One region of the Allobosea sp. 2RAB26 genome, then DNA from elsewhere that is predicted to be linked to it. Evidence: riboswitches for the same ligand, from Rfam matches in the RefSeq annotation. Region 1 holds a riboswitch; each other region holds the start of a gene.
What was found. A riboswitch is a leader RNA that binds a small molecule or an ion and turns the genes downstream of it on or off. The one in region 1 is predicted to bind thiamine pyrophosphate.

Region 2: linked by a shared signal. The riboswitch ahead of thiC (phosphomethylpyrimidine synthase ThiC) and the one ahead of thiB (thiamine ABC transporter substrate binding subunit) in region 1 are both predicted to bind thiamine pyrophosphate.
Region 3: linked by a shared signal. The riboswitch ahead of thiO (glycine oxidase ThiO) and the one ahead of thiB (thiamine ABC transporter substrate binding subunit) in region 1 are both predicted to bind thiamine pyrophosphate.

Annotation. Positions count from the first base shown of each region.
Region 1 covers NZ_JBFRGS010000004.1:227,979-231,249, forward strand. Annotated here, with positions in the region: gene AB4118_RS09095 (ABC transporter substrate-binding protein) at 1-1,332, opposite strand, end outside; TPP riboswitch at 1,489-1,600, shown strand; gene thiB (thiamine ABC transporter substrate binding subunit) at 1,667-2,686, shown strand; gene AB4118_RS09105 (ABC transporter permease family protein) at 2,691-3,271, shown strand, end outside.
Region 2 covers NZ_JBFRGS010000007.1:364,274-367,544, reverse strand. Annotated here, with positions in the region: gene AB4118_RS16845 (OmpA family protein) at 1-1,174, shown strand, start outside; gene AB4118_RS16840 (hypothetical protein) at 1,284-1,484, shown strand; TPP riboswitch at 1,567-1,671, shown strand; gene thiC (phosphomethylpyrimidine synthase ThiC) at 1,750-3,271, shown strand, end outside.
Region 3 covers NZ_JBFRGS010000020.1:31,776-35,046, forward strand. Annotated here, with positions in the region: gene AB4118_RS28410 (TRAP transporter small permease) at 1-66, shown strand, start outside; gene AB4118_RS28415 (TRAP transporter large permease subunit) at 63-1,343, shown strand; gene AB4118_RS28420 (hypothetical protein) at 1,430-1,669, shown strand; TPP riboswitch at 1,860-1,992, shown strand; gene thiO (glycine oxidase ThiO) at 2,051-3,241, shown strand; gene thiS (sulfur carrier protein ThiS) at 3,238-3,271, shown strand, end outside.

The DNA of each region.
Region 1 (3,271 bases):
CAGCGGATGCAGCGCGGGATTGAGCACGTCGGCGCCCGACCAGAGCGTGTGGAACACCGACCAGCCGCCCTGGTCCGGCAATCCGCGGTTGGAGCGCCTGCCGATGAAGCTGGCCCAATCGGTCGCGACCAGATCGACAGTCATGCCGAGCTTCTTCAGCAGTTCCTGTGTCACCAGGCACTGGTTATAGGCGATCGGCTGGTCGGCGGGTGCCAGCAGCAGCACCTTCTCGTTCTTGTAGCCGGCCTCCTGCAGCATGGCCTTGGCCCGCTCCAGATTGTTGCCGAGTGCAGCCTGTCCGCCCGCTCCGGTCGACATCGGCGAGCCCGGCGTGAAGAAGGTCTTGCACTCCTTGTAGTAGTCCTTGCTGCCGACGACCGCCTCCATGTAGTCGGTCTGATCGATTGCCATCATCACCGCCCGTCGGATGCCGGGATTGTTGAAGGGCGGCTGCAGATGGTTGAAACGCATCAGCAGGATCAGCCCGAGCGGCACGTTCTCGATCGCGATCTCGGGATTGCTCTTGAGCAGGGGCAGGAGATCGACCGGCGGCTGTTCGTACCAGTCGACCTCGCCCTGCATCAGCGCGCCGACTGCGGCTGAAACCTCGGTCAGCGGCAACCATTCGATACGGTCGATCTTGGCGACCTTGCCGCCAGCGGCCCAGGACGGAGCCTCCTCTCGTGGCCTGTACTTGGCGAAGCGCTCATAGATCGCGTTCTGGCCCGGCACCCATTGCTTGTCCATGAAGCGCCAGGGTCCGGAACCGATCGCCTCCGTGATGTTCTTGGTTGGCTCCATCATGGCCACGCGCTCGGGCATGATGAAGGGCACGTTCGAGGAGAGCTTGCCGAGCGCGTCCGGCAGCATCGGGAAGGGCTTCTTCAGGCGGATGGCGAAGGTGCGCTGGTCGACGACATCGTAACCCTCGACGAATGTCGCGAAAGTCTGCCCGAAGGCATCGCGCGCCGACCAGCGCTTGATCGAGGCGATGCAGTCCTGCGCCCTGACCGGCTGCTCGTCATGGAACATCAGTCCGTCGCGCAGATGGAAGGTCCAGCGCAGCCCGTCCGGCGCAGTCTCCCAGCTCTCGACCATTTGCGGCTGGATGCGGAACTGCGCGTCCGTCGCAAACAGGGTATCATATATCAGATAGCCGTGATTGCGGATGACATAGCTCGTGGCGACGATCGGATCGAGCGAGGGCAACGGCGTCGACGGAATGAAGCGCAGCGTATTGGCGCGCGACTGCGCGCGCGACGGAAATCCAACGAGGCTGGAAGCGGTTAAAGCGGAACTTCCGGCCAGAATCTGACGGCGATTGAGTCGCATGCGGCATCCCCTTGCTCTTGAGCTTTCGCGCCTGGCGCGCCTGCTTTCTGTTAAGCAAGAGATATACCAGCATGATCATGCGGCCAGACGCAATGCCCCTTGCGATGGCCCGGCGGCATCAACTGGACTCGCCCCGGCCCGCTCGCTATTCCCTTGACCGTCTCAACGGGGTGCCCGGCGATTTCGGGCTGAGAGGGAAGCGCAGGGCTTTCAACCCGTCGAACCTGATCCGGATCGTGCCGGCGGAGGGATTGAGCATTGGCGTCTCGCAACCGGAGACCGCCTTCCCTCTCGACCGTCATGGCCTGCCGTCGAATGCATGCGGGGTGACGCCATGAGCTTTCTGAACAACCGGTTGACCCGGATCGCCGCCGCGCTCTCGGCGCTCCTGCTCGCGACGCCGTCCATGGCCCAGGAGAAACCGGCACTGACGGTCTACACTTATTCCTCCTTCACCGGGAAATACGGTCCCGGCGCGAAAGTGAAGGCGGCCTTCGAGGCGCAATGCAGTTGCACGCTGAACTGGGTCGCAAGCGATGATGCCGGCTCCCTCGTCGCGCGCCTGAAGCTGGAGGGTGAAGCGACCAAGGCCGATGCCGTGCTCGGCCTCGACATGAACCTTGCTGCAGAAGCCAAGGCGACGGGACTGTTCCAGCCCCATGGCCAGGATCGTGCCGCGCTCACTTTGCCCATCGCCTGGACTGACGATACCTTCCTGCCTTTCGATTGGGGGCATCTCGCCTTCGTCTATGATTCAACCAAACTTGCCGCGCCGCCCACCAGCCTGAAGCAGCTTGTCGACGATCCGAATGGGCCAAAGCTCGTACTGCAGGACCCGCGCACCAGCGCGCCCGGGCTTGGCTTCCTGCTCTGGATGCGATCCGTCTACGGCGATGGCGCCGACGCCGCCTGGACCAGGCTCAAGCCGCGCATCGTCACCTTCACCAAGGGCTGGTCGGAGGCCTACGGACTCTTCCTCAAGGGCGAGGCCGACATGGTGCTCTCCTACGCGACATCGCCGGCCTATCACATCGGCGCCGAGAAGAAGACGCAGTACAAGGCCGCCCCCTTCAGCGAAGGCCACTATCTGCATGTCGAACTCGCCGGCATGACGCGCACGACGCGGCAGCCGGAACTCGCCAAACGCTTCCTCACCTTCACGCTTTCGGACGCCTTCCAATCGCTGATCCCGGAAGGCAACTGGATGATGCCGGCGAAACAAGCGACAGGTGGACTGCCGGCTTCATTCGCCGATGTCATCAAGCCGGAACGGACCTTGCTGTTCACGCCGGACGAGGTGCGCACGCAGCGCCGAACCTTCATCGACGCCTGGCTCGCCGCAACGAGCCGCTGAGGCCTTGTTCCGCCCGGCCACACTCACCGCGCTTGCCATCCTTGCGCTCGCCGGCGCCTCGCTCGCCGGGCTGGCGCGAGCCGGCGGCGACGTCGCGGCCCTGTCGCCGCTCGGCCCCTATCTCGCTCGCCTCGTCGCAGGAGCGACCGTCCAGGCGGGCCTGTCGATGCTGCTCTCGCTCCTGCTGGGCACGGCACTGGCGCTTGCCTTGCTGCGCCGCCGCTTTCCAGGCCGCAACCTCCTGCTCGCCGTGCTGACCGCCGCAGCCGTCGCGCCGACGATCGTGATCGTCTTCGGCGTCATCGCGATCTATGGCCGTTCCGGGCTGCTCGGCGACTTGGCGCGCGCCGTCGGCGCCGAACCACCGGCGATCTACGGGCTCCATGGTATCCTGATCGCGCATGTGCTGATGAATACGCCGCTGGTGACGCGCACGCTGCTTCAGGCCTTCGGCCGCGAACCTGGAGAGCGGAGGCGCCTGGCCTCGGCGCTCGGCTTCTCCGCCGCCTATTGTTTCCGGCATCTCGACTGGCCCGTGATCCGAAGAGAGGCCCCGGCGCTTGCCACCTTCGTCTTTCTGCTCTG
Region 2 (3,271 bases), on a different contig from region 1:
GGTTCCGGCGCCCCTACCCGCTCAGCCGCCGGCAGCAGCCCCGCTCGCCCCGCCCCCCGGCGGTCGCGCGCCCGGCGCAGTCCCGCCGCCCGTTGCACCGCCGCAGCCGGGCCAGACGCTCGCTCCGCCTCCGGCCGGCCAGCCTCCAGCCGCTGGACCCGGGCAACTGCCCCCGCCTGACCGGCAGGGCCGTCGCGGTGGCATCGGCCTCGGTGGCGCGGCTGCGATCGGCCTTGGCGTCGGCGTGCTCGGCGGCATCATGGCGACGCAGGGCGCGACCCGCCTCGACGATGTCCGCGGGCGCCGCGAGGAGCGCCGCGAGGGCGACGTCACGATCATTCGCGAGCCCGGTCGCACGATCATCCGCGACGACGACCGTGCCATCATCCGCCGCGACGAGACCGAGCGCTTCCGCGACCTCGGCTGGCAGGGACGGACCGAACGGCGCGGAGACGAGAACGTGACCGTGTTCGAACGGCCGGACGGCAGCCGCATCATCACCGTGACCGACGAGGATGGCCGCCTGATCCGCCGGACCCGGCGCATGCGCGATGGCGATGAGATCGTGATGATCGACAACACCCGCCGCGATCGGCCGGATATGCGCTTCTCGGACGAGGTCGTCGTGCTGCCGCCGCCGCCCCTGCCGATCCCGCGCGAGCGCTATATCGTCGACGCCGAGCAGGCCGACCAGCGCCTGATCTATGAGACGATCACCGCCCCGCCGATCGCCGCGATCCCACGCCGCTACACGCTCGACGAGGTCCGCTACTCGCCTGACCTGCGCGCCCGCATGCGCAGCGTCGATATCGACACGGTGACCTTCGAGACCGGGTCCTGGGAGGTCACCCCCAACCAGGCGCAGCGGCTCTCGGTGATTGCCGCCTCGATCAGCCAGGCACTGCAGCGCGCGCCGAACGAGGTCTTCCTGGTCGAGGGCCATACCGACGCCGTCGGCTCGGATGTCGACAACCTCTCGCTCTCGGATCGCCGGGCCCAATCCGTCGCCGAGATCCTGACGCGCGATTTCCAGGTGCCGCCGGAGAACCTGACGACGCAGGGCTATGGCGAGCAGTATCTAAAGGTGCAGACGCAGGAGGCCGCCCGCGAGAACCGCCGCGTCACGCTCCGACGCATCACCCCGCTGCTGGCCGGGCAGAACCAGCCGCAGTGAACCAATAGAACCGGCGCGGCGGGCGACCGTCGCGCCGGTCTCCCCGGCTCAGGAGATTCAGGAATCAGCAAGCTCTCCGGCTTAAGACCTATCGTAAGGAGAGTTGATGATGAGTGAGACATCCGTCGCGATCGCGCAGAGCTTTGCCGCAAGCCAGGCAGCCTCGACCCGCCAGACCTTGCAGACAGCGATGGTGAAGCAGCAGGCGACGTCCGACCAGGCGCTCGTGGATATGCTGCAGCAGAGCGCCGAGTCCCAGAAGGCTACTCTTGCCGCTGGCCAGGGCCAGAACGTCGACATTCTCGCCTGAGCCCGGCATTCCGGCGCCGCATGGCAGGGCCGCATCCCGCCCCTTGTCGGTTGCGTTCAAGAGCCGCCGGCCCTAACCTCCGCTTCGTTCCGAGGGGTGCTCGCAAGAGCTGAGATGGCGTCCAAAGCCGAACCCGTCGAACCTGATCCGGGTCATACCGGCGGAGGGACTGGAACGCGGCGTGCGCCACACGTGTACCCGCAGACAGCGACTGGACCGCTTCTAAACCCGGATCTCCTGAACCTTGGACCAAGGAGGAGATCCCATGAACGCCCACACCAAGCCCCAGAAGAATACCGTCAAGGCTGCCCCTCAAAGCGTGACGACCGGACCGATCATCGGCTCGCGCAAGATCTATGTCGCGCCGCCGGACCATCCCGAGATGCGGGTGCCCTTCCGCGAAGTTCAGCTCACCACAGATTCCGAGCCGCCGGTCCGGATCTACGACCCGTCCGGTCCGTTCACCGAGAGCGATGTCACGATCGACCTGAATGCCGGCCTGCCGCAGCCGCGCCGCGCCTGGCTCGATGCCTGCGGCTTCACGACCGTGCCCGGCCGCGCCGTCACTGCCGCCGATAACGGCCATATCTCGCCTGAACAGCTCGTTCCCGCCTGCCCGGCCTCACGCCCGATCCTCGAGGCGAAGCCCGGCCAGATGGCGACCCAGTACGAGTTCGCCAAGGCCGGCATCATCACGCCCGAGATGATCTATGTCGCGCATCGCGAGAATCTCGGCCGCGCCGCGATGCTCGAAGGCGCACGCGAGCGCCATGCCGATGGCGAGAGCTTTGGCGCCTCGGTTCCGGAATTCGTCACCCCTGAATTCGTGCGCGAGGAAATCGCCCGCGGCCGCGCCATCATCCCGGCCAATATCAACCACCCCGAACTGGAGCCGATGGCGATCGGCCGCAATTTTCTGGTCAAGATCAACGCCAATATCGGCAATTCGGCCGTGACGTCCGGCGCTGCCGAGGAGGTCGAGAAGCTGGTCTGGGCGATCCGCTGGGGCGCCGACACGGTGATGGACCTGTCGACCGGCCGCAACATCCACAACATCCGCTCCTGGATCCTGCGCAACTCGCCGGTTCCGATCGGCACGGTGCCGATCTACCAGGCGCTTGAGAAGGTCGGCGGCGACCCGATCAAGCTCGACTGGGAGGTCTTCAAGGACACGCTGATCGAGCAGGCCGAGCAGGGCGTCGACTATTTCACCATCCATGCCGGCGTGCGCCTGCCCTATGTCCCGCTCACTGCGAGCCGCGTCACGGGCATCGTCTCGCGCGGCGGCTCGATCATGGCGCGCTGGTGCCTCGCGCACCACAAGGAGAGCTTCCTCTACGAGCGCTTCGACGAGATTTGCGAGATCATGCGCAAATATGACGTCTCCTTCTCGCTCGGCGACGGCCTGCGTCCGGGCTCGATCGCCGACGCCAATGACCGCGCCCAGTTTGCCGAGCTGGAGACGCTGGGCGAGCTCACCAAGGTCGCCTGGGACAAGGGCTGCCAGGTGATGATCGAGGGCCCCGGCCACGTGCCGATGCACAAGATCAAGGAGAACATGGACAAGCAGCTGCGCGAATGCGGAGAGGCGCCGTTCTACACGCTGGGACCGCTGACCACCGACATCGCGCCGGGTTACGACCACATCACCTCGGGCATCGGCGCGGCGATGATCGGCTGGTTCGGCTGCGCCATGCTCTGCTATGTCACGCCCAAGGAGCATCTCGGCCTTCCCAACCGCGACGACGTCAAGACCGGCGTCATCACCTATCGGATCGCGGCCCATG
Region 3 (3,271 bases), on a different contig from region 1:
GAGATCGCCGCCTTTGCCGGCGAGCTCACCGCCGAAGCCGCCAAGCTCAAGGAGCAGATGCCGTGACGGTCGCCGTCTTCCTCACCGCCCTCAGCGCCGCCATGGCGGTCGGGGCGCCCATCGCCTTCGCGCTGATCTTCTGCGCGCTGGCGCTGATGCTCTGGATGGGCAATTTCGACAGCATCATCGTCGCCCAGACGATCATCGTCGGCGCCGACAATTTCCAGCTTCTGGCCGTTCCCTTCTTCATCCTCGCCGGCGAGCTGATGAATGCCGGCGGGCTGTCGAAGCGGATCATCAACTTCGCGCTGGCCTGCCTCGGGCATCTCCGCGGCGGGCTCGGCTATGTCGCCATCCTCGCGGCGCTGATCCTTGCGGCAATCTCCGGCTCAGCCGCCGCGGACACGGCAGCGCTCGCCGCCATCCTGATCCCGATTATGCGCAGCGCCGGCTACGACCTCGCGCGCTCGGCGGGGCTGATCGCGACCGGCGGCATCATCGCGCCGGTGATTCCGCCGTCGATCGGCTTCATTGTCTTCGGCGTCGCGGCGAATGTCTCGATCTCGCAGCTCTTCCTCGCCGGCGTCGTGCCTGGCCTCATGATGGGCGCGGCGCTGGTGGTGACCTGGTGGCTCACCGCGCGCAAGGACGATGTCCGGACCTTCCCGCGCCAGGGCTATCGCGAACGCGGGCGTGCCCTTGTCGAGGGCTTCTTCGCGCTGTTCATGCCAGTCCTGATCATCGGCGGCATCAAATGGGGCATCGTCACGCCGACCGAGGCAGCCGTTCTGGCCTGCGCCTACGCCTTCATCATCGGCATGTTCGTCTATCGCGAGCTCAAGGTCGCGATGCTGTTCGGGCTCCTGCTGAATGCAGCCAAGACCGCATCTGCCGTCATGTTCCTGATCGCGGCGGCGCTGGTCTCGGCCTGGCTGATCACCCAGGCCAATATCCCCGCCGAGCTGTCGCGGGTGCTCGAACCCTTCATGGGCAACCCTACGATCATCATGATCCTGCTCATGCTGCTCGTGCTCGTCGTCGGCACGGCGCTGGACTTCACACCCACCGTGCTGATCCTGACCCCGGTGATGATGCCGATCGTGAAGCAGGCCGGCATCGACCCGATCTATTTCGGCGTGCTGTTCATCATGAACAACGCCATCGGGCTGATCACGCCGCCGGTTGGCATCGTGCTGAACGTCGTCAGCGGCGTCTCGGGCGTCTCGATGGGGGCGGTGATGCGCGGCGTCTGGCCCTTCCTGGTTTCGCAGGTCGTGGTCCTAGTCCTGCTGATCCTGTTCCCCTCGCTCGTGTTGGTGCCGCTCGCCTGGCTGAAGGGGTGACGGCCATCGCAAGGGCAGGGCGTGGCCGCGCTGGGCGCGATCGGCCGGCGAGCTGGCGTCAGGCGAGGTGCTTCAGCAGCGCCTTGATGGTGATCAATGGCGTCACCGAGCGCGCCTGCAACGCCGTCACGTCGAGCTGGTCCATGGGCTGCTCGGGCAGGATCCGGACAAAGGCTTCCGGCTGTGATCGCTGCGTCCGCCAGAAAACCGGGCACAAGGGCGATACCGAGTCCCGCACGGGCCGCATGCAGGTGCTGAAGAAGATCGTCCACGACGGACAAGCACGGATCCGTGTCTTTGGTGCCGGCTCGGGTCGACGAGCCTGATGGCTACGACCCAGGCGGATACCGCATCGCCACCGCGCCTGAGCCGAACTCCAGCCGGCTCACGCGTTTCAAGGCGAGAGGCTTCGATAACCCCGCGAACACTCTCGGCCCGTGGCCCGCCAGCCACGGTCCCCCTGGCGTTTGTGTCGGGTTGGCTCTTGACCTGACTGCTGCCCCGGCTCCAGACTGCGCGCATTCCAGGGAGATCCCCGGCAAGGGGCTGAGAAACCGCTGGCAGACCGGGTGTTCCCCGGAGAGGCGCGCGGAAATCCTTCGAACCTGATCCGGCTGATACCGGCGGAGGGATGGAGCGTCGCGGCACTTGCCGGCAGCCGAGAGGCTGCCAGATCTCCTTCCCCGAGCGGGGCGAGGAGTTTGCCTATGCGAGGGCCGCCACACACCACCCTTCGTCGATCCGGAGCCGATCCTGGGCTCGTCGCCTGCGAGGTGCCGGCCTCCACCGATATCGCCATCATTGGCGGTGGCCTGATCGGCCTGTCCATCGCCTGGCGACTGGCGCGGCGCGGCCTTGATGTGACCGTTTTCGAGCGTGGCACGATCGGACAAGGGGCAAGCCTTGCCGCGACCGGCATGCTGGCCGCGGCCGCCGAGCTGGAGCCGGGCGGCGAGGAGCATCTGCCACTGGCGCTCGAAAGCCAGAGGCTCTGGCCGGGTTTTGCGCGCGAGCTCGAAGCCGATAGCGGGCTCGGCATCGACTATCGCCGGGACGGTGTCCTGCTGGTCGCGCTGGGGCGTGAGGAGGTCGAGCGCCTGCGTTTCCGCCATGACATGCAGCGGCGCGCCGAGGTTGAGGCTGCATGGCTCGGCGGGGCGCAATGCCGCGAACGCGAGCCCGGGCTGAGGCCCTCGGTCGTTGCCGGCATTCTCTGCCCGGCCGACCATCAGGTCGATCCGCCGCGCGTCATGGCGGCGCTGCGACGCTCCTGTCTCGCGGCCGGAGCGCACCTGGTCGAAGCCTGCGAGGCCGAGCCGGAGCTGGCCGGAGGTCGCGCTCTCGGCGTCTCGACGCCGCGCGGGCTCTGCAAGGCCCCGATCGTGATTGCGGCCGCCGGCGCCTGGACCAGATTTCAGGGGCTCGACATCCCCGTCCGCCCGCTCAAGGGCCAGTCACTCGCCCTGCGCAGCAGGCCCGAGACCGGCACGCTCGCGCGTGTCGTCTGGACCGAGCAGGTGCATCTCGCTCCCAAGAGCGACGGCACTCTCCTCGTCGGCGCCACCATGGAAGAACGCGGCTTCGACGACAGCGTGACCGCTGGCGGCGTCTATGCCCTGCTCGACGGCGCCCGGCGCGCACTGCCCTCGATCGAGGAGATGCCGGTCGAGGCGATCTGGTCCGGCTTCCGCCCGACCTCGATCGACGATGCGCCGATCCTTGGTGAGACGGGGATAGCGGGCCTGCTCGTTGCGACCGGGCATCACCGCAACGGCTATCTGCTCGCCCCCGTCACGGCAGCCGCGATCGAGCAACTCCTCGTCGAGGATCGCATCACGGGACCGGCCGCGTCGTTCGGCCAGGCGCGCTTCACCCCCTGTCTGGAGGCAACCTCATGAAACTCATCATCAATGGCAAGGACCGCGATA